Regions from separate parts of the Knoellia altitudinis genome, predicted to be linked through region 2. Evidence: predicted binding sites of a transcription regulator. Region 2 holds the regulator's gene; the other holds the start of a gene.
The links. Region 2 encodes LexA, which represses DNA repair genes until DNA is damaged. Its sites were predicted from a motif close to TCGAACANNTGTTCGA; they were not measured.

Region 1: a site for LexA is predicted at 9,683-9,698, ahead of ACFQW8_RS15975 (DUF222 domain-containing protein). Genes of this name have one in related genera too.

The regions. Positions count from the first base shown of each region.
Region 1 covers NZ_JBHTDK010000002.1:253,321-268,089, forward strand. Annotated here, with positions in the region: gene ACFQW8_RS15930 (DinB family protein) at 98-625, opposite strand; gene cobA (uroporphyrinogen-III C-methyltransferase) at 679-1,896, opposite strand; gene ACFQW8_RS15940 (sulfate adenylyltransferase subunit 1) at 1,884-3,230, opposite strand; gene cysD (sulfate adenylyltransferase subunit CysD) at 3,230-4,222, opposite strand; gene ACFQW8_RS15950 (phosphoadenylyl-sulfate reductase) at 4,219-4,935, opposite strand; gene ACFQW8_RS15955 (nitrite/sulfite reductase) at 4,932-6,635, opposite strand; gene ACFQW8_RS15960 (hypothetical protein) at 6,761-7,192, shown strand; gene dxs (1-deoxy-D-xylulose-5-phosphate synthase) at 7,320-9,194, shown strand; gene ACFQW8_RS15970 (hypothetical protein) at 9,242-9,505, opposite strand; gene ACFQW8_RS15975 (DUF222 domain-containing protein) at 9,706-11,124, shown strand; gene ACFQW8_RS15980 (hypothetical protein) at 11,139-12,140, opposite strand; gene ACFQW8_RS15985 (helix-turn-helix domain-containing protein) at 12,183-14,048, opposite strand; gene ACFQW8_RS15990 (ABC transporter ATP-binding protein) at 14,210-14,769, shown strand, end outside.
Region 2 covers NZ_JBHTDK010000002.1:14,579-29,347, reverse strand. Annotated here, with positions in the region: gene ACFQW8_RS14910 (S8 family peptidase) at 1-1,153, opposite strand, end outside; gene ACFQW8_RS14905 (carbohydrate ABC transporter permease) at 1,310-2,173, opposite strand; gene ACFQW8_RS14900 (ABC transporter ATP-binding protein) at 2,170-3,174, opposite strand; gene ACFQW8_RS14895 (ABC transporter substrate-binding protein) at 3,171-4,463, opposite strand; gene ACFQW8_RS14890 (carbohydrate ABC transporter permease) at 4,460-5,236, opposite strand; gene ACFQW8_RS14885 (WD40/YVTN/BNR-like repeat-containing protein) at 5,326-7,704, opposite strand; gene ACFQW8_RS14880 (hypothetical protein) at 7,834-8,304, shown strand; gene ACFQW8_RS14875 (GNAT family N-acetyltransferase) at 8,374-8,973, shown strand; gene ACFQW8_RS14870 (winged helix DNA-binding domain-containing protein) at 8,992-10,113, shown strand; gene ACFQW8_RS14865 (VOC family protein) at 10,260-10,703, opposite strand; gene ACFQW8_RS14860 (LysM peptidoglycan-binding domain-containing protein) at 10,963-11,370, opposite strand; gene lexA (transcriptional repressor LexA) at 11,566-12,312, shown strand; gene ACFQW8_RS14850 (Sir2 family NAD-dependent protein deacetylase) at 12,323-13,198, opposite strand; gene ACFQW8_RS14845 (LysR family transcriptional regulator) at 13,538-14,479, shown strand; gene ACFQW8_RS14840 (ComEC/Rec2 family competence protein) at 14,483-14,769, opposite strand, start outside.

The sequences.
Region 1 (14,769 bases), 240 kb from region 2:
TGACTCGACGGAGGGCGCCCGCCTCCGTGGCGTCCCGACCGACCCCGCGGACGCACACTGGGCAGCCTGCTGCTCGTCGTCGTCGCCGCGGCCCGGGTCAGCCCATGGTCTTCTGGCCGTCGAGGGCCTCACGGATGATGTCGGCGTGCCCTGAGTGCTGGGAGGTCTCGGCGATCACGTGGAGGAAGGTGCGGCGCGCGGACCATCGCGCTCCGGCCTGGAACCACGGGGCCGGAGGCAGCGGCTGGCTGGCGTCGAGGTCGGGCACCGACTCGACGAGAGCGTCGGTCGCCGCAGCCACCTCGTCATAGGTCGCAAGCAGGCCCTCGAGGGTCTCGTCCTCGGTCATCCGGTGCGAGTCCATGAAGGCCTGCACCTCGGGCGGCGGGTTGCTCCAGTCGACGCTCTCCCAGTCGATCGAGGGGCCCTGCGCGGGGCCGTCCGTGACGAACCTCGCCCAGTCCTTCTCGGTGGCGGCCACGTGCTTGACGAGTCCGCCGAGGGTGAGCTCGCTGACGGTGGTGCGCTTGCGCGCCTCGTCGTCGGTGATGCCCTGCACGGTGGTCCGCAGGAAGCCGCGGTGGCGCCGGAGGGAGTCGATGAGATCGCTGCGTTCGCTGTCCATGGCAGCAACCTAGTGACGACCGCCGACATCCGCCCGTCGATCCGCGGGAAGGCTCAGGCGTCGTGGGCGAGGCGGACGACGTCACCGACGACGACGACGGCCGGCGACTCGACGCCGCGGAACAGTGCGAGGTCGGCGATGTCGCCGAGCGTGCCGATCGTCACTCGCTGGGTCGGCAGGAAGCCACGCTCGATGATGGCGACGGGGCAGTCGGCCGGGCGGCCCTCCGTCACGAGGGCGGTGGCGCTGGAACGCAGGGTGGACACACCCATGAGGAGGACGAGGGTGTGGTCCGACCCGGGCGGCAGTGTCGGGATCTGCTCGTGACCGGAGACCACGGTGAAGGCCTTGGCGACCCCGCGGTGGGTGAGGGGGATGCCTGCGGCCGCGGGCACGGAGACTGCGCTCGTGACCCCCGGAACGACCTCGACGGGTATGCCGTGTGCCTCGCACGCGAGGCGCTCCTCGCCTCCGCGGCCCAGGACATAGGGGTCGCCACCCTTGAGCCGGACGACGCCTAGGCCGCGTCGGGCCTCCTCGACGAGGATCTCGTTGATGCGGTCCTGTGGGACCGGATGATGGCCCGGGGTCTTGCCGACGTCGATGACCCGCACGGACTCGTGCAGGCGGGACACGACCCCCCGTGGAGCGAGGCGGTCGACCACGACGACGTCGGCTGCGGCGAGCAGCTCGTGCCCGCGCGAGGTGAGCAGACCGTCGGCTCCGGGCCCGCCACCGACGAGGGCGACCCAGCCGCCGGCTCGCGGACGGTGGCGGCGCAGGTCGAGGCCACCGCTGCGGAGGGCGAGGTCGATGCCGTCGCGCACGGTCCGAGCCAGGAGGGGATCGCCGCCGCCGTGGACGGCGACGGTGACGGTGCCGTCGGGGGTGGTGACGTGTGCCCGTGCGGGGATGCTGGCGGTGCTCTCAGGCACGTCGGTGGCGCCGATGCACCAGAGGCGCAGGGCCGTGGAGTCGTCTCGGATGGTGCTGTCGACCTCGGGATCACCGGTCGCGGTGTGGACCAGCCAGGCGCCATCGAGGTCGCCCGGTCCGGAGTAGTCACGTTGCAGCCAGGTCACGCGGTCCTTGGACCCGTCGACGAGGTCGAGCACGTCCTCGCAGACCCACGGTGAGACGACACGGACGAGGGCGCCCTCGTCGAGGAAGTCCCGGATGCGGCGCGCGGTCACCGGGCCGCCGCCGAAGACGGCGACCAGTCGGCCGGTGAGGTCCAGGACGACCGGCAGGGCACCCCTCAGATCTCCCACTCCTCGTCCCCCTCGGGCTGCGTCGGCGCTTCGGCGGCGGTCGGCAGGGTTGCGCCGACCATGCCGGCGGCGACGGTGCGTCCGTCGTGCGCATCGATGAGGAGGAAGGACCCGCCGCGCCGCGAGGTCGCGTAGTTCTCGACCGGCACCGGGCTCGCCAGACGGAGCGTCACGAGGCCGATGTCGTTGAGCGCCAACGTCTCGGCCGGGATGGAGTGCAGGCCGTCGAGGTCGAGGGCGCCGTCGATGGTGCGCACCGCGGACTGCACCGTTCGCGACCCGTGCTTGAGCAGCAGGCGCTGGCCCGGGCGCAGGGGAGCATCGCCGAGCCAGCAGACCACGGCCTTGATGTCCTGCGTGGGCTGTGGGGCGTCCGCCACCGCGGCGAGGACGTCGCCGCGCGAGATGTCGATCTCGTCGGCGAGGCGCAGCGTCACCGACTGGAGCGCGAAGGCCTCGTTCAGTGACCGCGCGCCGAGGTCGATCCCGGTGACGGTCGAGCGCCGCCCGGAGGGCAGGGCGACGACCTCGTCGCCGACCCGCACGACACCTGAGGCGACCTGACCGGCATACCCCCGGTAGTCCCGGTGCGCCTCGTCCAGGGCGGCACCCTGAGGACGGATGACGAGCTGGACGGGCAGCCGGAAGGCCTCGTGGGACGGGTCGTCCGCCGGCGGCAGTGCCTCGAGCAGCTCGAGCAGGCTCGGCCCGGCATACCACGGGGTGCGCGCCGAACGGGTGGCGATGTTGTCGCCGTCGAGGGCGCTCACCGGGATGGCCGTGGCCTCGGCCACGCCGAGCTCTCGCGCGACGGCCTGCACCTCGGCGTTGACCCGTTCGTAGGTCTCCTGGGAGAAGCCGACGAGGTCGATCTTGTTGACCGCCACGATGACGTGCGGCACCCGGAGCAGCGCGGTGACCGCGAGGTGGCGACGCGTCTGCTCGAGCACGCCCTTGCGGGCATCGACGAGGAGCACGACGACGTCGGCCGTCGAGCTGCCGGTGACGGTGTTGCGCGTGTACTGCACGTGGCCGGGGCAGTCGGCGAGCACGAAGGAGCGCCGCGCCGTCGCGAAGTAGCGGTAGGCCACGTCGATGGTGATGCCCTGCTCACGCTCGGCGCGCAGGCCGTCGGTGAGGAGCGCGAGGTCGGCGCCGGTGAGCCCGCGGTCACGTGAGACCCGTTCGACGGCAGCGAGCTGGTCGGAGAGGACCGACTTGGTGTCGTGGAGGAGGCGGCCCACGAGCGTGGACTTGCCGTCGTCGACGGAGCCGGCGGTGGCCAGGCGCAGGAGCGTCCCACGGGTGGCGACTGCAGTGGTCGTGGGCTCCATCAGAAATAGCCCTCCTTCTTGCGGTCCTCCATGGCGGCCTCGGAGATCCGGTCGTCGGCGCGGGTGGCGCCTCGCTCGGTCAGCGTCGAGGCGGCCACCTCGACGACGATCTCGGCGTTGGTCCGCGCCGGGGACTCGACGGCACCGGTGCACGACATGTCACCGACGGTGCGGTAGCGCACGAGCCGGGTCTCCACCTTCTCGTCCTCGCGCGGCTGGCTGTGGGGGCCGACCGCGAGCCACATGCCGTCGCGGCTGAAGACCTCTCGCTCGTGGGCGTAGTAGAGCGGCGCGAGCGGGATGTCCTCGCGCTCGATGTACTTCCAGACGTCGACCTCGGTCCAGTTGCTGATCGGGAAGGCACGCACGTGCTCGCCCGGTCGGTGTCGAGGGTTGAAGAGGTTCCACAGCTCGGGTCGCTGGTTCTTGGGGTCCCACTGGCCGAACTCGTCCCGGAGAGAGACGATCCGCTCCTTGGCGCGGGCCTTCTCCTCGTCACGGCGCCCGCCACCGAACACGCCGTCGAAGCGGTGCTCGTTGATGGCGTCCAGCAGCGGCACCGTCTGGAGGGCGTTGCGCAGGCCATCGGCCCGCTCGCGGAGGCGGCCGTCGTCGAGGTAGTCCTGGACGCTCGCCACCTCGAGCCGCAGCCCGAGCCTTGCGACCGTCTCGTCGCGGTAGTCGAGGACCTCGGGGAAGTTGTGCCCGGTGTCCACGTGCAGCACGGGGAAGGGGATGGGCGCCGGCCAGAACGCCTTGGTCGCCAGGTGGAGCATGATCACGGAGTCCTTGCCGCCGCTGAAGAGCAGCACCGGACGCTCGAGCTCACCGACGACCTCGCGGATGATCAGGATCGCCTCGGCCTCGAGGGCGTCGAGCTGGCTGAGGACGTGCCCGTCGTATGCCGGCTGTCCGGCACACGACGTGGTGGCCTTCGTGGGCGCGTCGGTGTCGGGCGGCGACCCGGTGAGGTCGGTCGTGGTGGCACTCATGTGTGGATCCCGCATTCGGTCTTCGAGAGTCCGGCCCAACGACCGGATCGAGGGTCCTCGCCGGGTGCGACGCGCTTGGTGCACGGCTCGCAACCGATCGACGGAAAGCCGTCGGAGAGAAGGAGGTTGATGGGCACGCCGTGGTCGAGGGCGTAGTCCGTGACGTCGTCGAGCGACCAGGTGACGAGGGGGTTGATCTTCACGAGTCCGTGCTTCTCGTCGAACGTGACGAGGGGCGTCGCCGTGCGAGTCGGCGCCTCGTCACGACGCACGCCGGTCACCCAGGCCTCGTAGCCCGCGAGGGTCCGGGCGAGTGGCTCCATCTTGCGCATGGCGCAGCAGGCGGCCGGGTCGCGCTCGTAGAGGCGCGCACCGAACTCCGCGTCCTGCTCGGCGACGGTGCGCTGGGGCAGGACGTCGACGACGTTGACGTCGAGCTCGTCGGCGACGCGGGCGCGGGTGCCGATGGTGTCCGAGAAGTGGTAGCCGGTCTCGAGGAAGAGCACGTCCACACCGGGGGAGTCCTGTGAGATCAGGTGTGGGAGAACCCCTTCGGCCATGCTGCAGGCAACGGCGAGCGTGCCGTGGAAGTTCGCCGCCGCCCACCGCGCGACTCCGGCAGCGTCCGTGTCGTCGAGCTGCGACCCCTCGAGGGCGAGGGCACGCAGCTCCTCCTCGCTGCGCCTGGTGGTGCGTCTGGTCAGGGTGCTCATGTCAGCTCCTCGTCCGGAACTCGGTGGGCCCAGGTGGCGAAGGACTCGCCGGCGGTCCGCTGGGCCAGGAAGCGGCGGGTGATGCGCTCGACGTAGTCGGCGAGGTCGGTGGAGGCGATCTTGAGTCCGCGGACCGTGCGGCCCAGTCCGGCCTCGTCCCGCTCGGGGGAGGCCAGCCCGCCACCGAGGTGGACCTGGAAGCCGGGCACGTTCTCGCCCGCGTCGTTGGTCGTGATGAGGCCCTTGAGTCCGATGTCGGCGGTCTGGATGCGGGCGCACGAGTTCGGGCAACCGTTGACGTGCAACGAGATCGGGATGTCGAGCTCGACTCCCGCGAGACGCTCCTCGAGCTCGGCGATGACCGCGGTCGCCGTGTCCTTGGTGTCGACGATCGCCAGCTTGCAGAACTCGATGCCCGTGCAGGCCATCGTCGTGCGACGGAACGGGCTGGGCGTCGCGGTCAGTCCGAGGTCCTCGAGGCCGGCGACGAGCTCGGCGACTCCCGACTCCGGGACGCCGAGCACGACGAGCTTCTGGTGGGCGGTGAGGCGCACGCCGTCGCCGCCGACCCGCTCGACGAGGTCACCGAGGCTGCTGAGGATGGTGCCGCTGACCCGACCGACGACCGGGGCCGCACCGACGTAGAAGCGACCGTCCTTCTGGGGGTGGACGCCGACGTGGTCGCCGGGACCCTTGGCGGGCGCGGGCGCAGGCCCGTCCGGAAGCGCTCGCCCGAGGTACTCGGTCTCGAGGATCTCGCGGAACTTCACGGGACCCCACTCGGCGAGCAGGAACTTGAGTCGGGCCTTGGTGCGCATCCGCCGGTAGCCGTAGTCACGGAAGATCGAGATGACCCCGTGCCACACGTCGGGGGCGTCGGCCTCGGACACGAAGACACCGAGTCGCTCGGCGAGCCGCGGCGCGGTCGAGAGGGCGCCTCCCACCCAGAGGTCGAAGCCGGGCCCCAGCTCGGGATGGACGACACCGACGAGCGAGATGTCGTTGATCTCGTGGACGACGTCGAGGCTCGGGTGACCCGTGATCGCCGTCTTGAACTTGCGGGGGAGGTTGGACAGCTCGGGGTCGCCCAGCCAACGGTCGGTGATGACGCGGATCACTGGCGTGGGGTCGATGATCTCGTCCGCGGCGATGCCGGCGACGGGACTGCCGAGGAAGGCACGAGGTGTGTCGCCACAGGCCTCGGTGGTCTGCAGACCGACCTCCTCGAGCCGGCGCCATATCTCCGGCACGCTCTCTATCGCGATCCAGTGGTACTGGATGTTCTGTCGGTCGCTGATGTCGGCGCTCTCGCGCGCGAAGTCGGTCGAGATGCCGCCGAGGACGCGCAGCTGGGTGGGTGAGAGGACCTGGCCGTCGGTGCGGACCCGGAGCATGAAGAACTTGTCCTCGAGCTCGTGCGGCTCGAGCGAGGCGGTCTGCCCGCCGTCGATGCCGGGCTTGCGCTGCGTGTAGAGCCCCCACCAGCGGAAGCGCCCGTGCAGGTCGTCACCCGGGATGGCGTCGAACCCGTCCCGCGCATAGATCGTCTCGATCCGCTCGCGGACGTTGAGGCCGTTGTCCTCCGCCTTGAACGCCTCGTTCGGGTTGAGCGGCTCGCGGCCGTCGACGGCCCACTGACCGTTGGACCGGCCGGTGCGCGGCGGCCGCAGTGCGCGGCTGCCGGAGGCGACGCTCGTCATGGGTCCTCGTTCCTGAATGGGGTGCCAATGCTGATGGGAAGCATAAGCGTCGGTTATGTCGCGGTGGCACGAGGTCCACGATGTGGCCGTGTCGGGGGAGCCCGAGAGGCGCTACCATCGAACACATGTTCGACACACCCGCCCGGCCCCCGCTGCGTCGCGCGGCGAGCCCGGGAGCTCCGGGTGGGTCGGCACGGCCGGGCCCTCCGGGGTGGCCCGACCGCGTGCCGCCACCGGAGGCACCCGGCTGGCAGGTGCCCGCGGTCGGCTGGCTGCTGGACCACTGCCCGTCCGAATACCGCATGTATGCCGTGTGGCGTCGCCATCCGATCGCCCTCGCCTGGGTGACCACGCACCATCTGGACGCACAGCTGGGAGCCATGCGGGCGGCATACCGGGGTCTGCGGGTGGACCTCGCCGAGCACGTCGAGCCCGAGGGGATCGCCGCCTCGCTCGCGGCGCTGGAGGCCGAGGGGGCACGACTTCTCGCGGCTCGGCGCGCGGCCGGGCTCCTGCTGGAGGCGATGCACGGCCACGCGTTCGTGCCGCGGCTCTGAGAAGGGGGTGTGGAGCCGGTGAGCGTTTCGTGTGGGTCCACGGCAGCTGCACCCAACGGGGAGCGGAGGCGTGTGGGAGAGCACCTAGACTCTTGCGGATGGACTACCGCACCGAGAGGGAGAGCGCGTGAGCGTGTTGGAGCGCATCCAGGGGCCTGACGACCTCAAGGCCCTGAGCCGTTCGGAGCTGGCGACCCTGGCCGAGGAGATCCGCGCCTTCCTCGTCGACGAGGTCTCCCGCACCGGTGGACACCTCGGACCCAACCTCGGCGTCGTCGAGCTGACGATCGCGATCCACCGCGTCTTCCACAGCCCCCACGACGCCGTCGTCTTCGACACCGGTCACCAGTCCTATGTCCACAAGCTCCTCACCGGTCGCCACGACTTCACCACGCTGCGCAAGCAGGGAGGGCTGTCGGGCTACCCCAGCCGCGCCGAGTCCGAGCACGACGTCGTCGAGAGCTCCCACGCGTCGAGCTCGCTGTCGTGGGCACACGGCATCGCGGCCGGGCGCGTCCTCGCGGGCGAGAGCAACCGGCACACCGTCGCCGTCATCGGTGACGGCGCGCTCACCGGCGGCATGGCCTGGGAGGCCATCAACAACATCGCGGCCGAGTCCGACCTCCCGCTGGTCATCGTCGTCAACGACAACGAGCGGTCCTACGCGCCGACCCGCGGCGGGCTCGCCGACCACCTCGCGACGCTGCGCACGACCCGCGGCTACGAGCGGTTCCTCGACTGGGGCAAGTCCGCCCTGCACCGCACTCCCGTCGTCGGGGGAGCGATGTACGAGACGCTCCACGGCGTCAAGAAGGGCATCAAGGACATCGTCGCGCCCCAGGGTCTCTTCGAGGACCTGGGCCTGAAGTACGTCGGGCCCGTCGACGGCCACGACGAGGCGGCGCTCGAGCAGGCGCTCCGTCGAGCTCGTGCCTTCGGTGGGCCGGTGCTCGTGCACGTCATCACCCAGAAGGGCAAGGGATACGAGCACGCCGTCAACGACGAGAGCGACCAGTTCCACGCCGTCGGGGTGATCAACCCCGAGACCGGCCTGCCGCTCGAGATCTCGGGACGCAGCTGGACCGACGAGTTCAGCGACGCCCTCGTCGAGCTCGGCGAGGAGCGGGAGGACATCGTCGCGATCACCGCGGCCATGATGATCCCGGTCGGGCTCGACGCGTTCTCGAAGCGCTTCCCCGACCGCACCTTCGACGTCGGCATCGCCGAGCAGCACGCGACGACGATGGCGGCCGGCCTGGCGTATGCCGGCCGGCATCCGGTCGTCGCGATCTATGCGACCTTCCTGAACCGCGCGTTCGACCAGCTGCTGATGGACTGCGCGCTGCACCGGGCCGGCGTGACGTTCGTGCTCGACCGCTCCGGCATCACCGGTCCCGACGGGGCCTCGCACCACGGCATGTGGGACATGTCGATCGCCGGCATCGTCCCCGGTCTGCACCTCGCCGCCCCGCGTGACGGCCACCAGATCCCGATCGCCCTGCGCGCGGCCGTCGACATCGACGACGCGCCCTCGGTCATCCGCTTCCCCAAGGGTTCGGTCTCAGACCCGATCGAGGCCGTCCGCACCGTCGACGGTGTCGACGTGCTCGTCGAGCCCGAGGACACTGACGAGCAGGTCGACCTGCTCCTCGTCGGCGTCGGGTCCATGGTCGCCACCGCGCTCACCGTCGCCGACAAGCTCTCCGCCGAAGGCCTGCGGGTGCGTGTGGTGGATCCCGTGTGGGCCCTGCCGGTCAACCCGGCGGTGGGTGAGCTGGGTCGTGCGGCGCGCCGCGTCGCCGTCGTCGAGGACAACTCCGTCGCCGGTGGCGTCGGCTCACACCTCATGAAGTCGTTGCGCGACAGCGGGATCGACGCTCCCATCCACCTCTTCGGACTGCCGCGCGAGTTCCTCGACCATGGTTCGCGCGGACAGGTCCTCGACCGGGTCGGCCTCACGCCCGACGCCATCTCGACGAGGCTTCTCGCCGCCCTGCGCTGAGGCCGCGTCTCGATGCGGCACGGCCGGGGGTGGTTCCGTTGCGGCCGTCAGCCCGCTTGGGAGGGCCGTTCGAGACGCTCGACCCGTTCACGGGCGGTGTCGTACGCCTCGTCGAGCCCGTGGCGGAGCAGGGTGATGAGGTCGGGCACGTCGTCGGCCGCGAGCCGGAAGGTGCTGACGCAGACGTTGTTGCGCCACAGCGAGAGGACGACGACCTGCTGCTCCTGGTGCCAGGTTGCGCGAAGCGAGCGGCCATCACCACGGAGGTCGGGGAGGACCATCCCGGTGCGGGGCGTGCGCTGCAGGGCCATGTGCCATTGTGACCCCGCCCTCGAGGAACCGCCAGACCAGTGGGCGTCCTGCCCCCTCGCGTCTGGCGTTGATGGGCTGCCGGTCCTGCTTGGCCGCTCAATGGCTCCTTGCCGTGTTTTGGCTCAGATGCCCTGTGCCACAGGTGAATTGGTGTGTGGACAACCTGTGGGCTGTCACCGAACAGGTGTACGATGAGGGTATGGAGGGGACACCAGCACTGGAAGGGCCTGAGGTTCAGGTCCGCTCCGTGGTGTCCTCTCTGGCGCGCCTGGACCCGGAGGGTCTGACGCAGGGGGAGCGGGTCGCGGCGGTGTCCGCGCTGGAGGCTGTGAAGGGTGCGGTGGCGGCTGCGCAGGCGCGACTGACGGCGGCTGCGGTGGTGGATCGTGAGGCGTTGGGTGAGGACTCGCGCAGTGTGCGGGCGGACCTGGCGTTGGCCCGTCGCTGCTCGCCCACGGTGGCGGACCAGCACGTGGGGGTGGCCAAGGCGCTGGTGGGTGAGATGCCCGAGACGATGGCCGCGCTGACCCGTGGGGAGATCAGCGAGCGGCGGGCGATGATCGTCGTGCGCGAGACGGCGTGCCTGAGTGTGGAGCACCGCGCCGAGGTGGACCGGCGACTGGCGCCGACGATCGGGTCGTTGGGGGACAGGGCGTTGGCCGGTGCGGCGCGTCGTGCCGGTGCCGCGTTGGACGCGGAGTCTCTTGCGGAGCGCAACCGCCGGGCGGTGGCATCCCGCCGGATGTCGGTGCGTGCTGCTGCGGACGGGATGGCCTGGTTGTCGATCCTGGGGCCGATGAAGGACGTCATCGGCGCCCACGTCGCCCTGACCGCCGAAGAGTCCAGGCGCCACCAGATCGATCCCGACCTGCCCGCGGAGAAGTGGGAGGCAGCCGCAGCAGCCGCCCGAGCGGACGCCCGGGGCAGGGGTGCCTGGCTGGCGGACCGGGCCCTGGAACTGCTCTCAGGTCGGGCGAAGGGTCAGCCGCAGCCGGTCGAGGTCAACCTCGTCATGACCGACACGGTGCTCCTTCCGGCAGCGTTCGGCGGCCGGGCACCCGACGACGACGTGGCAGTCATCCCCGGGTGGGGCCCGATCCCCGGTAGCGAAGCGCGCGCCCACCTTGCTGCATTGCTCGACCACGCTGACGCTGACGACCAGAGCACGGTGTGGCTCCGGCGGCTGTTCACCGCCCCCTCCGGTCGCGACCTCGTCGCGCTCGACTCGAAGCGGCGCCGCTTCCTCGGCGGCCTCCGCCGCTTCCTGGAGCTGCGTGACCCCACCTGCCGCGTCCCCTGGTGCGACGCGCCCGCGGTCGAAGCCGACCACGTCGAAGCGGTCCATGACGGTGGAGCCACGACCGGAGCCAACGCCGGCGGGATGTGCACACGCCACAACCTCGTCAAGGAAGAACCAGGATGGCACGTCAGAGTCGAGTCGACAGGGCTCGACGGGACTGGAGCACACGGCATACGCATCACGACACCCACGGGACGGGTGCACGACTCGGCCGCGCCACCAGTCCTCGGGGAGGGCTGGTCCGAACCGGAGCCCGACGACGGGGTGCCGCGTGTGGACTTCGCCTTCCCGACACGTCGCTTCGAGCTGGCCGCCTGAGCCGTCAGCGGCGGTCAGGGGCGGTTGGCCAGGTGGGCTCGCAGCGCCACGTAGACCTTGCGAACGCCGATCGCGCGCTGGAGGTCGTCCTCGATCCGCGAGAAGAACTCGCGGCGGTAGTTCTGGTCGATGACCGCCTGCACGGTGAAGTAGAGCCCGGCGAACCCGGAGAGGAAGACTGCGACCGAGAACAGCTCGTTGCTCACCAGGTGCAGTCCACCTGTCTCGTAGGTCGGGGCGTGACCAACCCACGACTCGATGACCTCCGGCTGGATGGCGATGGAGCCGAACACGACGAAGAAGCAGAAGACGATGAAGGCCAGGCTGACGACCTGGATGGCCTGGGTGATGAAGAGCATGAGCAGCAGGTTGCGGCGTTCCAGCCCGCGCAGCCGGATTCCGGCGACCTGGGCGGCGAGCTGCGGCTCATCGAGAATCTCCCGCGCCGCCGATGCCACTGGTGTGCCGACGCACGAGGCAACCAGCCGCTCACCCTCGACCTCCGCACCCAACCGAGTGATCTCCGTGTCGAAGGAGGGCGCGAGGAAGGACACGGCGAGGACGACGAAGACGGCGATGCTTGACCAGAGGAGCTGGCGACTCAGCGACGACGCGACCTGCCACACCTCGGTGTTGATGAAGAGGAAGGTGATGAACAGCAGCAGGAACGGGAGCGCCCGCGTTGCCAACGGGATGAGCAGCGACCGACCCGCCCAGGCATGAGCGAGCGCCCACCGCCCGATGAGCGGGACGCGGAGCACCTTGGCGCAGCGCAGTGCCGCGACGATGCCCGCCGTGACGACGGCGACGAACGCAGCGTCCGGTCGGGAGGCGTCCGCCACCAGTGCCAGGGCTCCGGCCCCCACCCCCACGGCGAGCGCGATGCCGGCCCAGAGCGCGACCACACGGGTGCCGAAGGCGCGGCGGATGGACTCGTGGCCGGCCTCGACGAAGTAGGGCAGACCGTTGGCGTCGAACCACTGCTCGCACTTGGCCACGTCGTTGGGGGTCAGCACGCGCCCAGCCTCGCAGGTGAGGGCGTCACCGCCCAACACCGCTCAGTGTGCGATGGCACCGACGAGATGCCTCAGGCGCAGGGCCAGCTGCAGCTCGAGCGCACGCTCGGGTGACTGCCAACCCTCGCCGACGAGCCGGGTGATGCGCTCCAGCCGTTGCGCCACCGTGTTGGTGTGGACGTGCAACCTGCCGGCTGCGTGCCGCGGGCTGGCGCCGGCGAGGAAGTAGGCCTCGAGCGTCCCGACGAGGTCGGTGCCGCGCGAGGCGTCGTAGTCGCGCAGCGGTCCGAGGACGGAGTGCACGTATGCCGTCACCTCGGGTTGGGTGCCCACGATCAGACCCGCGAAGCCCAGGTCCGTGGCTGCCGCCCCGTCGCCGCGACGCCCCAACGCCTCGAGGGCCTCGGCGGTGCGCACGGCCTCGGTGTGCGCGGCCGCGAGGTCCGGGCTGAGCGTGCCGACTGCCTCGCTCACCGGGCCAGCCGCCCCCACGGTGACGACATTGCTGCGGGACAGTCGCTGAGCCAGATCAGTCGCGGCGGAGCCCGGGTCGTCGCCGGGGACCAGCGCGACGACATGACCGTCAACCTCGCCGACCAGACCCACTCCACCCAGTGCGGCGTTGACCGCGAGGACGAGGGATCGCGCGGTCGCCGCCTCGCTGCCGAGGACGGCGAGCAGGCAGGCGGGCTCGCGCAGGTCGAGTCCGAGTGACCGGGCGGTGGGCAGCAGGAGCCCGAGATCGCCGTGCCCGCCCACGAGACCCGCCACCAGGTCGCTCCGCTGCTGCTGCCGGGTCTCGGCGCGGTTGCGCTCACCGAGGAGCACGAGGGCGGTGACGACGGCGGCGCGTTCGACCGTCCGTTCGTCGGAGTCGTCCATCGAGGACACCTCGCCCACGACGAGCACGCCCAGGGGTTCACCGGCTGCCGCGATGCCGATGGCCCAGAAGTCACCGTGCCTCGACAGTCGACCACCCTCGACACCGCCGGCGACACTGTCGGCGAGACGCCGCAACGCCCCGCCCGTCGGCGGAGCATCACCTGCGATGCTCCGGGCTTCGCCGTCGAGGTCGAGGAGGAGGGCCCACCCCCCGAGGAGCTGGCTCAGGGACTCGGTGAGGTCGTCGACGCCACCGCCCTCGAGCACGATCTCGGCAAAGCGGTCGTGCGCGGCCGCGGCACGTTCGATCCCGGCGGCGTAGTGACTCACCCGGTCGGTCGCGTTCGACAGGGCGGCCAGGGTCCGCGACGCCTCCTCGGCCGCCTGGACCTGGACGATGGTCACGGCGGCCAGGGCGGCGAGCGAGCCGAGGAGGGCGACCTCGTCGTGGGTGAAGGGACGGGGGGTCCGGTTGGAGGCGAAGAGCACTCCGACGAACTCGTGCTTGACGATGAGCGGCGTGCCGCAGATGGCGACGAGCCCTTCGTCTCCGACGGCACCGTCGATCGAGTGGGTGTGCCGGAAGCGCGAGTCGGCGAAGTAGTCAGAGGTCCAGTAGGGCTTGTGCGACTGCGCAACGAGCCCACCGAGGCCGGCCCCGAAGGCCAGGCGCACGACCTGGAACTGGGCCGAGACCGACCCGGCCGTGGCTCGCATGTAGGTGTCGCCACGGTCGTGGTCGAAGAGCGTGAGGTAGGCGACGTCCGTGCCCATGAGGGTGCGGGCGCGCCGGACGATGGCGTCGAGGACGACCGACGGGTCGCGCATCGAGGCCAGCTCGCCAGCGGTGTCCACGAGCGCGGCGAGCTGCTGCTCTCGGCGGCGCTGCACGTCGAAGGCGCCGCTGATCCGGATCGCGAGGTCGCGGGCGCGAGGGTTGACGTCGAGAGCCGCGAGCTCGGCCGCAGATGCCCCCGAGGCGAGCAGCTCGAGCAGGCCGGTGCCCACATCCACGTCGTCGTGCATGTGTCGATCCTAAGGGCCGCTCGCGACCAACGCATGGGTCCGCAAACCATGAGACCCGCCAGACCATGGGTCCGGGCGCCATGTGGGCCTGCGCCTGGCCGTCCTAGGGTGTGTCTTCACCGCCTGCAGAGGTCCTGCACGCGGAGCACGAGGAGGTGCTGGTGAGCGCGAGCCCATCGACGACGGAACCCTCGTCGGCGTCCCCGTCGGCCGGGTCGACGCCCGTCCTGCGGACCGTCGACCTGACGAAGGACTTCCGCGGGTTCACCGCCGTGAACGCCGTCAACCTCGACGTCGCGGATGGCACGATCCATGCCCTCGTCGGCCCCAACGGGGCGGGCAAGACCACCCTCTTCAACCTGCTCACCGGCTTCCTCACTCCGACGTCAGGTCAGATCCTGCTGCGCGGCGAGGACATCGCCGGCCAGCAGCCGGAGAAGATCACCCACCTCGGGGTCGCCCGCTCCTTCCAGATCACGAGCCTGTTCGACCAGATGACCCTGCTCGAGCACCTCGAGCTCGCCCTCGCGTCCCCGACGGGCCTGGGCTACCGCTTCTGGACCTCGCGCAAGAAGCTCGGAGCCTTCAGGGAGCGCTCGATGGAGCTGCTCGCCGAGGTCGGACTGGCCGACCGGAGCGGCCAGCGAGCCGGTTCGCTCGCCTACGGGCAGAAGCGGGCCCTCGAGATCGCGCTCGCCCTCGCTCTCGACCCCACCCTGCT
Region 2 (14,769 bases):
CGCCGGGGAGCTCAGCGGGGATGTCGTGGCACTCGTTGTTGATCGTGCGCACGACCGGGGTGCTGTCGTTCGGGCTGCCCGTGTCCTGGAACTTCGTCTTGTCGGACAGGTCCTTCGCCGAGTTGCCGGCAGCGGCGGCGTGCACGACGCCCTGCTTGGTGGACCATGCGACCGCGCGGGTCACGGCCTCCTTGGCAGCGGCCTGGTCGGGCTGGTCACTGCACCAGAACTCGAACGGGTCGATGTAGTAGCTGTTGTTCGTGACGTCCATGCCCTTGAGACCGGCCCAGACGAAACCGCAGACGGCGTACTCCGGGTAGATGTAGCCCTCGTCGCTGACGACCTTGACCGCGGCCATCCGCACGTTCGGAGCGACACCGACGATGCCGACGCCGTTGCGCGGAGCGGCGATGGTGCCTGCGACGTGCGTGCCGTGGTCACTCGTGGTGGGGTTCCACCCGGTCGCCGAGGTGTCGGGACGACCGCCGTCGGTGCAGTTGACCGAGGTGGCCAGGTCGATGTTGGGCTGGAGGTCCGGGTGGTCCGGGTCGATGCCGCTGTCGAGGACGCCGACGAGCACGTTGCGGGAGCCGTCAGTGATCTTGTGGGCCTGGTCGGCCTTGATCATCTGCATGTCCCACTGCTCGCCCTCACGGGTGTCCAGGGTCTCGGCCGGGGTGGTGGGAGCCTCGACGTCACCGTTGGTGGGCTTGGACGCCCCCTTCTTGTAGCCATTCGCGCCGGGGCCCCACGGAGCCTGCGCGGCTGCCGGGGTTCCCTCGAGGACCTCGGCGGTGCGGGACGCGCCGACCGAGTCCAGCGCGTTGCCGCCGGCGGCCCGGACGTCGGCCCGGAAGGCCGAACGCTGGGAGTGCGCGACGACCACGCCGATCTGCGGCCAGCTCTGGACGACCACGCCGCCGGCCTCGGTCACGGCCTTCTCGACGAGGCGGGTCTGGCCGGGGTTCGCGACCTTGGTGTTGAGGATGTAGCTCATCGTCATCCCGTCCGGCGCCGCGATCGGCACCGGGGTGGACATCTCGGTGATGTCGGCGGTGGCCACGGTGGGGGCGGCGCCGAGCAGGGCTACGGCAGCTGCCGCTGATGCTGCGACGGCGAAGGTTGTCCGCCGGCGTGCAGTGATACGAGTCATTCTCACTCCGTTGTGAAGGGTGCAACCATCCGTTGCACGTCAAGGGCCGCCCCTCATCGGGGCAGCAGCGTCCATCCTTGCTGGATCCGGGGGCTATTTCTAGTACCACCCGAACGAATCATGGATCATGGCCACATTGGAGGCCGGGCGGATCGGTCAGGCGCGGCTGCGCTGGCGCAGCGCCAACCGCGACGCCAGCCAGAGCGGCAGGGCAGCGGCCAGTACGGTGAGCACGAGCAGGGTGACCGACAGCGTCGACGCGTAGCCGAGCTCGCCGTACTCGAACGCCCGCTGGTAGAGGTGCAGCGGCGCCGTGACGGTCGCGTTCGCCGGACCACCCTCGGTGACGAGCAGGGCCGGGACGAAGGCGTTCTGCACCACGACGACCACGTCACGCACCGCGAGGACGAGGACGATCGGCGCCATGAGCGGCAGCGTCAGCCGTCGTGTCGCGAACCACGCCGAGCCCCCCTCGACCGCGATCGCCTCGTAAAGCCGCGGGGGGATCGCCGCCCGTGCCGCCAGCGCCACGACGAACGCCTCGCCGACCTGGAAGGCCATGACAAGCACCAACCCGAGGCGAGCGCCCCACGGCTCGGTGAGGAACCCCGGATCCGGCACACCCAGCGCCCGCAGCAACGCGGGCAGCGGGCCGTAGAGGGGGTTGAGGATCCACAGCCACAGAAGGGCCCAGGCCGCCTCCGGGATGACGGACGGCAGGTATGCCGCGACCCGCCCCACCGACGCCCCCGCACCCCTGCGGGCGAGCAGCAGTGCTGCCCCGACGGCGAGGGCGAGCCGCAGCGGCACGGCGACGGCGGCGACGACGGCGCTCACCCCCACCGACCGCCAGAACGGCGCGTCACCGGTGAGCCGCGCCCAGTTCTCCGCGCCGGTGAAGACCGGTGCCCGGAAGCCGTGGTAGCTCGTCGACGCGAGGTAGCCGGCGAGGACGAGTGGCACCCCGACGAGGAGCAATGACCCGAGGAGGTAGGGCAGGGCCAACGGCGAGCGCCTCACGCGACCCGCTCCCCCGTCGTCGCGTTGAAGCGGTGCTCATGGGCGGGGTCCCAGGACAGCCGCACCTGGTCACCGGGTCGGGGTTCGGAGCCGCGCGGCACCCTCGCCACCACGGCCGTCCCCTCGGGCGCGCAGACGAGGTGGATGAGCGAGTCCTCCCCCGCAGGCTCCCTCTCCATGACGGCGCAGAGGGGCCCCGAGCCGCTGGGGTCGAGCCGGACCCGCTCAGGACGCACCCCCACGCACACGCCACGCTCCGGCGGCAGGATGTTCATCGGCAGCGGACCGAAACCGCGGGCGACGGCGACGTGGGACGGCGCGGCATACAGCGCATCAGGGGTGTCGCACTGGACGACGCGGCCCCGGTCCATGAGCGCCACGCGGTCACCGAGTGCCATCGCCTCACTCTGGTCGTGGGTCACGTGGATCATGGGCACCCCGAGTCGCCGCTGCACGTCACGGATGACACCACGCATCCGACCACGCTGCTCCGCGTCGACCGCGGCGAGTGGCTCGTCAAGCAGCAGGGCGCGGGGGGAGCGGATCATGGCCCGCGCCAGGGCCACCCGCTGTCGCTCGCCGCCACTGAGCTCGGAGGGCGTGCGGTCGAGAAGGTCCTCGACGTCCAACGTTGCCGCGACCTCGACCACCGCCGCCTCGGTCACCTTGCGGTCGGCACCGCGGGCCCGCTCGCCGATCCCGATGTTGTCGCGCACCCGCAGGTGCGGGAAGAGCGCGGCCTCCTGGAAGACGAGCGCGACGCCCCGGGCACCCGGTGCGGTCGCCGTGAGGTCCTCCCCGTCGAGAAGCACCCGCCCCGAGTCGAGTGGCTCGAGCCCGGCGACCACCCGCAGCAACGTCGTCTTGCCCGAGCCCGAGCGGCCGACCACGACGAGCAGCTCGCCCTCGCCCACGGTGAGGTCGACCCCGTCGAGCGCCACGACGTCATCGCGACCGCGCGCCCGAAATGCCCTGTGCGCAGCCTCGATCCGCAGGCTCATGAACCCTTCGCCAGGAGGGGGTCAGCCTGTGACCGGATCTCGCTGATGACCTCGTCGAGCGGCACGCGGTCCTCGAAGGCGCGTTGCAGCTGCGTCCCCATGATGTCCTCGACCTCGGGCCACACCGGCGTGACCGGGGTGTGCTGCAGGTGCGGGATGGCGTCGAGGAAGACCTGGGAGGACGCGGGAGCGCGGTCGGGGCTGAGGAACGCCGGTGAGGTCGCGACCGACCTCAGCGACGGCACGGTCCGCCCACCCAGGGCGGTGACGGTCTGGCCCTGCTGCCCCACGGCATACGCGATGAACTTCGCGGCGGCCTCCTTGTTGGGCGAGCCGGCGGCGATGCAGTAGGCGTCAGAGTGGAGCACCGAGGCGGGCTGGCCGAGCGACGGCAGCCCGGCGACGTCGAACTCCAGTCCCTTCTGCTCACGCAGCGCCGGGACCTCGACGCGCGAGCTCATGAACATCGCGATCTTGCCCGTCATGAACTGCTCCTCGAGCCCCTGCGCCGCCATCTGCTCCTTGGAGGGAGTGGAGCCCGAGGCGATGAGGTCGACGACCTCCTGCAGCGCGGCCCGGGCTCCGGGCTCGTGCAACGTCGTGCGCGTCGGCTTCGCCGTGTCGTCGACGACCGTGCCGCCCCTGCTCCAGATGAGTGGCGCCATGCGCGTGATCGAGGGGTCGATGCCGACGCCCTTGACGGCGCCCTTGGTGAGGGACGCTGCGGCAGAGGCGAACTGGTCCCACGTCCAGCCCGGCTTGGGCGCCTCGACACCGGCCGCGGCGAAGAGCTTGGTGTTCCAGTAGACGACGAGCGAGGAGATGTTCTGCGGCATGCACTGGAGGTCGCCCTCGTAGGTGAACGCCTTCAGCGGCTCCTCGTAGTAGTCGCTGCGGTTCATGCCGTTCTCGGTGAGCATCGGCCCGATCGGCTCCACCGCACCCCGCTGCACGAACGGCGCGTACTCGCGGTAGTTGATGAGGAAGACGTCCGGTGCGTCCCCCGAGGCGAACGCCGTGGACAGCCGGGTCAGGTGGTCCTTGCGGCCCACCGGGATCATCTCGACGTCGCCACCACCAGAGCCCTGGTATGCCGTGACGAGACTGCGATAGACCGCCGCCTCCTCCGGTTCGGCCTTGACCTGGAAGGTGATCGGAGCGGTGGCAGCGGCGCCACCACCGGCTGCCGCCTCGTCGCCACCGGAGGGGCCCGGGTCACCACACGCCACCAGACCGGCGGCGACCACCGCAGCGCCCGCGATGGCGCTGCCCCATCGGCGGCGCCTCATCGCTTCACCACGGAGGCGAAGAACGCCCGCTGGCTGACGAGGAACGCGAGGAGCGCCGGCGCGGTGACGATGACCGCGGCGGCGAGATAGATCGGATACAGGGCAGCCTCCATCTCACTGAGGTTCCGCAGGCCCAGCGCCACCGGCCAGTGGCGCGGGGACGCGACGAGCGTCAGCGGATCCATGAACGTGGACCAGTAGTACACGAAGCTCAACGCGGCGACCGCGACGGCCGCCGGGCGGACGAGCGGGAACGCGATCCGCCGCCACACGGCATACGGGCTCATGCCCTCGAGCGTCGCGGCCTCGAGCACCGAGATCGGGATGCGCGAGTAGGCCAGGGCCAAGAGGAGCACGTAGAACGGTGTCGTGCCGGCGAGAGCGAGGAGCGCCACCGTGAGCGGGGTGTCGGTGAGGCCGAGCGTCCGCAGCACGACGACTCTCGGCACCCACAGGGCGGAGGCGGGGACGAGCATCATCAGCACCGAGACTCCGGCGAGGAGGGCGCGCGTGCGACCCCGAGACGTGACCAGCGCCAGCCCCGCCATCGACGTCACGAGCACGGTCACCGGGACCGCGACCGCGACGAGAAGCAGCGAGTTGAGCATGAGCCGGAGCAGGGGCATGAAGTCGGCGACGCTCCCGTAGTTCGACCAGGTCGCCGGGTCGGGCCAGAGGTCGAGCCCGTCCGGTGGCGGCTGCAGGGGACGCTGCAGCGAGCCCAGCCCCATGACGGCGAGCGGGGCGAGGAAGAGCAGGCACAGCGCGGCCACCCCGACGCCCCGCCCGAAGGCGGGACGTCGGGGTGGCCGACTGCTGGTCGTGGTGCTCAGGGCGACTCAGACCTCGAGACGTCCTGCCCTCAGCTCGCCTCGGCGAGTGAGGTCGTCCAGATGCTGCGGCCGTAGGTCGCGGCGTAGAGCGTCTCGCTGCCGTCAGGCAGGTCGATGTCGTTGATCGGGACGAGCGGGAGGTTGGCCCCAACCTTGATCCAGGTCTTGCCGAGGTTGGTCGTCCGGTAGACGCCCACGTCGGTGGCGATGAAGAGCCAGTTGGCCTTGGTGGGGTGGCGGATGACGTCGTTGATGGGCGCCTGCGGAACGCGCTTGCCCACGATGTCGGACCAGGTCCTGCCACCGTCCCTGGTCATGACCAGGTGCGGGTAGCCGTCACCCGAACGCCAGCCCGAGAAGCTGGCCCAGGCGACCTTCGGGTTCTGCGGGTCGATCGTGACGCGGGTGACCCAGCGGCCCGGGAAGGTCGGGCTCTCGATCTTGGTCCACGTCACCTCGGCTGCCGGTGCCATCGCGTTGCGCGACACCCACATGAGGCCCGAGTCGGTGCCGGCGTAGACGAGGTTGGGGTCAGCCTTGGTCGTGCCGATCGCGGTGATCGTGCCGAACCCCGGCGCCCGAGGCTCGGTGCCCTCGGTGAGGTCCGGGCTGATCTGCTCCCAGCGACGCTGGCCCACATCCGTGTTCATCCGACTGACGTACTCGCTGGCGCCGAACATGATCCGCGGGTCGGCAGCGAACTCCAACGGTGCGACCCAGTTCTTGCGCAGGCCGGGGATCGTCATGTTGAACGCCGACTGTCCCGTGTCCGTGCCGACGAAGCCGCGGCAGCCACCGTTCTGTGAGCAGCCGTAGTACTTGCGGTCGTTCGTCGGGTCGATGCGGTTCATCATCCCGTCGCCACCCACGAAGTTGAACCAGTCGCCGTTGGTGCTGTTGTCCAGGTTCCACGACTTCAGCGAGCCGTTGTCCTGAGCACCTGCGTTGAGACGCTGCGGGTTCTGGAGGGAGACGTCCATCGCGTAGAACTGCGTGACCGGCAGGTCCGGCGTCTTCTGCCAGAGCCCACGAGCCGCGCCGTTCTGCGTCGACCAGTAGAAGCCGCCGTCGTTGCCGAGGTAGACCTTGTCCTCGACGAACGGGTCCCACTCGACGCCGTGCTGGTCGGCGTGCGGCGTCTGCGACGTGGTCCAGGTCTGGCCGCCGTTGAGGCTCTCGGCGAGCTGGACACCGGCGACGAAGACGTGCTGCGGGTCCTGCGGGTCGACGTAGACCCGGCCGAACCACCAGGCGAAGCCGCCGCTGACGTTCTGCAGCGTGCCGGTGCTCGTCGAACCCACGGCCGTCCACGTGGCGCCGGCGTCGGCGCTGGTGAAGAAGCCGTTGAAGTTGCCGCGGGCCGTGCTGGAGATCAGGTACGCGCGGTTGGGGTCGCTGTCGGAGAAGTCGACGCCCATGCGACCGACGAGGTTGTCCGGGGTCTGCAGCGCCGGGTTGGTCTCGCTCTGGGGCAGCGGGGCGTCCTGGACCTCGGTCCACGTGCGACCGGCATCGGTCGAGCGGTAGAGGTAGGAGTGCGGCCCGTAGATGCGCGACTTCTCGTCACGGATCTTGTCCCAAGTGGTCGCGAGCATGACGTCGGGGTTGCTCTTGTTGATGCTGACGTCGATCGCGCCGGTGGCGGCGGAGCCGGGGACGATGACGCGCTCCCAGGTGGAGCCGCCGTCCTCGGTCAGGAAGAGGCCGCGGGTCGGCTCGGTGTCGTGCAGGGCGCCCATGACGGCGACGAAGACGCGGTCGTCGTCGCGCGGGTCGATGACGATCTGGCCGATCGTGTCGCTGTCCTTCAGACCCATGTTGGTCCAGGTCGCCCCGTCGTCACCCGACTTGTAGACCCCGTTGCCGTAGTAGGCCGAGCCACCACCGTGGTCGGGCTCGCCGGTGCCGGCCCACACGACGCCCTTGGAGTCGACAGCAACCGCACCCATGGACTGGGGCAGCTGGTCGTCCCACGCGACGTCGAACGTCGCGCCGCTGTCCGTGGACTTCCAGAGGCCGCCGGTGCCGGTCGCGATGTAGGACACGCCCTGGGTCGTCGGGTCGGCCGCGATGTCGCGGATGCGGCCACCGATGTTGGACGGGCCGAGGTTGCCCCACACCTGGTCGGTGCTGGGACTGCCCTGCGACGCCTTGCCCATGGAGGTGGACTGCGCCACAGCCTCCCTGACTGCGTCCTCGGGGATCGACCCGTCGGCGTTGGCACGCTGGAGGTACATCCACTCCTCGGCACCGGTCGGGTCGGCCGAGGGCCGCTCCTGCTGCTTCGCGGCGCTGGTGCGTCGCTTCTTGTCTTCCGATTCCGCCACGGAGGCCGCCGAGACGCCGACCGGTACGGCCAGAGCTGTCACGGCGACGAGCGGCCACCACTTCTTGTGTGCGAGTGCCACTTGCATTCCTGCCTGCAGGGTCGGGTCGGCCCCGTCGGCGGACCACGATCTGGTCAACCTAGTCGTCACAACTGACTAGGTCGAGTGTCTGGACGAACTACCTGTGAGTTCTGTCCATAGACTTGTCCAATGCCCCTCTCCCGGACCCGTCTCGCGGCGCTCCTGGGGGTCGGTGCCGTCGTCGTCAGCGCCTTGGTCGGGTGTTCCTCCGGACCTGGTGAGGGTCAGGCCTGTCCGGCGCCCAGCGCTGCTCCGGCAGCCGAGCTCGCGCTCCTGCCGTCGGGCCTGTCCTTCGACGGGGTCGGCGAGGTCACGCGCGTCACCTCGACCCAGGGCCACGTGAACGCGCGCGCCGTCTCGACCCAGCCACTCGAGGAGCTCACCGTCTCGATCCAGGACGCGGTCACCGCGGCCGGCTTCCGACCCGCTGGCATGGACAACGAGGGATTCGAGGCCGAGGTGTTCTTCACCTCCGGGACGTATGCCGCGGGGCAGGCGCTCGTGCGCGCAGCCGACTGCGAGGGCCAGTGGGAGATCGACCTCGTGCTCGTCGACCCCAGCCAGCTGCCGAGCGCCACTCCCAGCCCGACCACGAGCTGAGCAGCTCCTGTCGCAGCCCGACCACGAGCTGAGCAGCTCCTGTCGCAGACCGCGGGCATCATGGGTCCCATGACCTCCGAGCCCGTGTGGGAGACGCATCCGGTCACGCCCGACCGGTTCGAGGACTTCGTGACCGTCGTCAACAGGAACCGCCGCACGACGCACTGCTGGTGCCTCTCCCATCGGCTCACCGCGGCCGAGGTCACCGAGCTCGGCGGCACCGGGGAGGACCAGCGCGAGCTGGCGATGCGCGCCCTCTGCGAGCGTGAGCACCCGCCGGGCGTCATCACCTATCTCGACGGCGAGCCGGTCGGCTGGTGCAACATCGGGCCCCGCTCCGAGATCACCCGCCTCGAGCGGTCCACACTCATGCCTCCGACCGACGACCTCCCGGTGTGGAGCATCGTCTGTGTCGTCGTCCGCAGCGGCTTTCGCAGACGCGGGGTGACCCGGCACCTCATCGAGGGTGCGGTCGACTACGCGAGGGCCAACGCAGCGCCCGCCGTCGAGGCCCATCCCGTCGACCCGCAGGGCCGCATGGACCTCACGCTGGCGTTCGTCGGGACCAGGGCGATGTTCGGGCGCTGTGGCTTCGAGGTGGTCGGAACGACCGGGGCGACGGCCAGCAAGATGCCTCGCCTCACGATGCGCCGAACCCTGCTGGCCTGATCGCGGCAGGATGTGGCCATGCCCCGACACGTGACCCGCGACTGGGTCATCCGGCGACGCCTCGCTGTCCAGCGCCTCTCGTCCGCGCCGCTCCCCCAAGCTGCCGACGCTGTCCGTCTGCTCACCTGTGTCCAGAGCCAGGACGCACCTCTCGCAGCGCACTCCCTCGCCATGCGCTCACGCGCCATCACGTATGCCGCCGTGCTGGCCGAGCAGTCGGCCGGCGGCTGGGTGCGCACGCACATCCTCCGACCCACGTGGCACCACGTCGCGCCCGAGGACCTTCGCTGGATCCAGGCGCTCACCGGCGGCAAGGTCGAGGCCGCCATGCCCGCCCGCCACCGCCAGCTGGGACTCACGCCCGAGATCGTCGACCGGGGCATCGACCTCCTGCGCGAGCTCCTTCGCGGAGGGCGGACCATGACCCGCAAGGAGATCGGACCGGAGTTCGCGGCTGCAGGCCTGCCGGGACCGGGCGAGACGATGGCACACCAGCTGATCTGCGCCGAGGTGAGAGCCGTCATCTGCTCCGGGCCACCCCGAGGCACCGAGCACACCTACGCCCTGGTCGACGAGACGATCCCGGCAGCGGAGGCGGACACGTGGTCGCGTGAGAGGGCACTCGTCGAGCTGACCCACCGGTTCCACGCCGGGCACGGCCCTGCCTCCGAGCGCGACCTCCAGCGCTGGAGCGGCCTCACCCTCACCGAGATCCGCTCTGCCACAGCGGAGATCATGACCTCCAGCTCGCTGCAGTCGACGCACCCTCTCGAATCCGTCGAGTGCCAGGGCGAGACCCTCTGGTACGACCCCACGGTGACGGCGCGCACGTCGCTCAAGCACACGGCATACCTGCTGTCGACCTTCGACGAGGCGGCACTGACCTATCCCACCACCGGCTTCCCCAGGAGCAACCCCGACACGGACCGGACCCGACTCATCTCCGAAGCTGCCGGTGGGATCGTCGTCGTCGATGGGCACGACCTCGGCACGTTCAAGCGCAAGACCGAGCCCAGGCGCGTCACGGTCACCGTCCGCCTGGAGGCCGACCTCGACCCCGCGGAACGCGATGGCATCGCCGAAGCCGCGCAGTTCCTGGCGGCCTTCCACGACCTACCTCTGAACCTCGTCTTCGCCTGAGCGCGAGGCGTCTGACGCCTCGCTGAGCAGCCCATCTGTAGCCCTAGATCCAGCCGGGCTGGGAGTGCCAGAAGTCGCGGAGACGCCAAGGCTGCTGGCCGGCCCCATGTGCAGCGCGCGACACGCTGGTTCGCAAGTGGATCGGGTCAGGCGTCGTTGGTGCCGAACCCGTCGCGCTCGGCCCGTTCGTGCGAGTCCTCGGTCTCCTCGAAGAAGGTGACCGTGAGGCCCGCCGGAGCGTCGACTCTGGAGTTGAGCGACATCCATGGGGTGAGGACCGGCTCTGCGACGACGGTTGCTCCAGCACTCTCCGCCTCGCGAGTCGCCGACTCGGCGTCGTCCACCTCGAACGCGATCCGGATCTTCGGGCTCGGCGTTCCCGCCGCCTCGACGGCGTCGATCGCCACCTTGTGCGCTGGACTCGCGATCTCAAAGGTCGCCCGGCCAGCCTCGAGGATCGCGACCCGGTCCTCCCCTCCCGAGGAGAACGCCGCGATCTCGTCCATGCCGAGGACGTCGCGATAGAACCGGACCGCGGTGTCGTAGTCCTCCGCCTCCACGACCACTCGCAGCTGCTTGACCTTCTGCACTCGCCCACTCGACTGATCTGTCATGAGAGGTCCAAGCCCCGCCGGCCCGGACTTATTGCCCAGCAGCGACACCCGATGCCCCGATTGCGGCCCAAGGATGGCGCTCGTGCGCCACACGTCGCGGACGACGCCGGGCACAGCAAAGGGCGCCCCGCGCGAAGACTGGCGGGGCGCCCTCCATGCTGAGTCGGAGAGGGGTCGAAGCTCATCCAAGGACTCAGGACCGAACCGGGGTCGAAGCGGCTCGGAGCGTGGTGCGTCAGCCCTGGGGGATGACGATGGTCTGGCCGACCCTGACCTGGGCCGTGGCAAGGTCGTTGGCCGCCTGCAGCTCGGCGACACCGGTCGCGACCGACACCCCGGCGAGGTGCTGGGCAGCGATCTCGGAGAGGGTCTGCCCCTGCTGCACCGTCACCGTCACGGCAGGCGCCGACGCGGCCGCTCCTCCCGTGAGAGCGACGAAGGCGACCACCAGGGCAACCAGGAGCACCATGGTCGTCAGGACGAGACGACCGGCTCGGGTGACCCTCAGCGCCGGCGCCGCGAACACGGGCACCGACGCCCCGGTGGGGATCGACACGAGGCGCGGCTGCGTCGAGCGACGCGGAACCGGACGCGGCGCGGCATACCCGATGGTCGTGCCGTCCAGCACTGCAACTGCACTCATGGTGTCCTCCTGGATCGGTGTCCCGCTCGAAACGGTGTTCGAACGAACGCTTGTACGATTTCTAGCACGGATGTTCGAGGAGTTCAAGACACGCGTCGAACAGATGTTTGAAACACCTGCTCGAACTCCGTAGGCTGTGCTCATGTCAGAAAGCCAATCAGGCGCCACTGACAACGCCTTCTGAGGAGACGAACCATGAGCGACAAGCGCCGCCAGGACGACGCCGACGTCCACCAGCTGCCCGACCGGGACCCGGGCGACGGCACCCTGACGGTGCGTCAGCGCAAGGTTCTCGACGTCATCCGCAACTCGGTCGACCGCCGTGGCTACCCGCCGAGCATGCGTGAGATCGGCCAGGCCGTCGGCCTCACCTCTCCCAGCTCGGTGTCGCACCAGCTGCACGCCCTCGAGAAGAAGGGCTACCTGCGCCGCGACCCCAACCGGCCCCGTGCGCTCGAGGTCATCTCCCCCGACACGCCGAGCGACATCCGTGGCTACCGGGGTGGAGCAGCTCCCGACGACATCGACGCCGACCTCGACCCGACCGGCTCGGGCGACGCGCGGCCCGAGGCCAGCTATGTGCCCGTGCTCGGCCGGATCGCCGCCGGTGTGCCGATCATGGCCGAGGAGATGGTGGACGAGGTCTTCCCACTGCCCAAGCAGATCGTCGGCGAGGGCTCACTGTTCCTGCTCAAGGTCGTCGGTGACTCGATGGTCGACGCCGCGATCTGTGACGGTGACTGGGTCGTGGTGCGTCAGCAGCCGAACGCCGACAACGGCGACATCGTGGCCGCCATGCTCGACAACGAGGCGACGGTCAAGACGTTCAAGCGCAAGGACGGCAAGGTCTGGCTCATGCCCCACAACCCGTCCTTCGACCCCATCGACGGCGACCACGCGACGATCCTCGGCAAGGTCACCGCAGTCCTGCGTCGCATCTGAGCGGCTGGGCTCACCCCAGCCGCGCGGCCAGCTCCCGCGCCAAGGCGGTCAACGTGACGCCGAGCGGCGCATCGATCCGATGTGTCGTCTCGGCGTCTCCACGCGTGGGGCCCAACGTGACGACGACGACGGGTATGCCGTGTGCCGCGGCGCGGCGCACGAACCGGTATCCACTCATCACCTTGAGCGACGACCCGAGCACGACGAGGACCGGCGCGGCCTCGGTGAGGGCGAAACACTGCTCGACCCGTGGTTTGGGCACCGAGCCGCCGAAGAAGACGACGTCTGGCTTGAGGGTGTCGTCCCCGCACACGAGACAGCGAGGCGGGACGAAGGTCTGCACGGCGTCATCGGCAAGGACGATGTCGCCGTCGGGCCGGATCTGGCTGCTCACCCTGGAACCGTCGCCGACGAGTCCCAGAGCGAGAGAAGCGAACCCGGGGTTGGCATCGTCCATGAAGGCCTGCACGAGGTCACGGTCGGTGCGTTCGCCGCAGGTGAGGCACTCCACGTCGGCAAGGCTTCCGTGGAGCTCGATGACGTCGCGCGTGCCGGCGTCCTGGTGGAGGCCGTCGACGTTCTGGGTGATGACGGTGCCGATCGCGCCGACGCGCTGGAGCTCGGCGACGGCCCGATGCCCGGCGTTGGGTTCGGCGACGGAGAAGCGCTGCCAACCGATGAAGCTGCGCGCCCAGTAACGCTGTCGCGCAGCACTGGTCGCACAGAACTCCTGATGCGACATCGGCGTCACCCGCCGCTGGCCGTCAGGCCCGCGGTAGTCCGGGATGCCACTCTCGGTCGAGAGGCCGGCGCCGGTCAGGACCAACGCAGGGCCGCGGTCGCGCAGGAGCGATGCGACCTCACCCACGGACACCTCTCGACTCACCCCACCATCGTAGGTCGCCCCGAGCGGGCCCGGACTCACTCGCCGGGGCAGGCGCTCTGGTGGACCAGCGCTCCCGTGACCATCCAGCGCCAGTCGGTTGCCGACCCGCCCGCGTACGCTCCGGCTCCGCACTGACACCTCCAGTGCCACCGGCCGAGGGCGTCACAGCTGACGTCCGGGTGGTGGCTGCGGCGGGCTGTCCGCCTTCGCATCGTGGCCTTCATGCTGGAGAGGAGGGCTCGGCACCACCGCCAGATACGCCCTGCCCTCGTCCGTCAGCGCATCACGCGGTGTGCAGAGGACTGGCCCTTTGATAACTGGGCGTTATAGGATTCATCCATGATCGATGCAGCCGGCCTCCGCGTCATGCGGGCCATCGCCGACGAGGGCAGCTTCACCGCGGCGGCCCTCTCCCTCGGATACTCCCAGCCCGCCATCTCACAGATGGTCCGTCGCCTCGAGACCCGCACGGGCACGACACTCGTCGAGCGCATCGGCCGCAGCGTGCGCCTCACCGAGGCCGGTGCCGTGCTGGCCCGCCACGCCGGACCCGTCCTGTCGGCCCTCGACGCCGCGGAGGAGGAGGTCGCTGCCATCGCCGGCCTGCGCTCCGGCCGCGTCCGTCTCATGGCCTTCCCCAGCGCCTCGGCGACCCTCGTCCCCAAGGCCCTGGCCAAGGTCAAGGCCGAGCACCCGGGCGTCTCCATAACCTTCAGCGAGGGCGAGCCGCGCGAGTCGCTGGCCGCGCTGCGTGCCGGGGAGTGCGACCTCGCGGTGGCCTTCGTCTACGAGGGCACCGACCTCGGCCGCGGCGAGGAGGATCTCGACGCCTTCGTCACCACCCCCCTCCTCGACGACGAGGTTCTGCTCGCGGTGCCGCGCACCCACGACCTCGCCCGTGCCAAGCACGTCGACATGGCCGCCCTCAAGGACGAGACGTGGATCGCCGGCTGTCCCCGCTGCCGAGGCCACCTCCTCCAGCTCGCGAGCACCGCGGGCTACGTCCCGGACATCGCCTACGAGACCGAGGACTACGTGGCGGTCATGGGACTCATCGCCGAAGGGCTCGGCGTCGCGGTCATCCCCGACCTCATCCTCAAGACGGTCCACCACGAGGACGTCGCGGCACTCCCGATGACCCCGGCCTCGCGCCGCCACATCGTCGCCGTGACCACGCCCGACCTCCAGCGCGTCCCGGCGGTCAGGGCCACGCTCGACGCGCTCGTCGAGAGCGCCAAGGCGTCGGCGGCCAAGACCCGCAAGAAGGCCGCTGCCCGCTGACCTTCACCTGGCGGTGACGACCTGGAGCCGGTCGCCCCGCTCCACGACGGCGATGTGGCCCCGCTGGTCGGTGCGGTAGGCGGCATACCCGTTGCTCCTCAGCATGCTCAGGTGTGCAGCTGTCGGGTGTCCGTAGTCGTTGTCCTTGCCCACGCTGATGACCGCCACGGGCGCTCTGACGGCGGCCATGAGGGCGGGGTCGAGGTTCGCGCTCCCGTGGTGGGGTGTCTTGACGACGTCCAACTCGCCCGCAGCAGAGGCCATCTCGGGGTCTCGTCGCATCCTGAGCA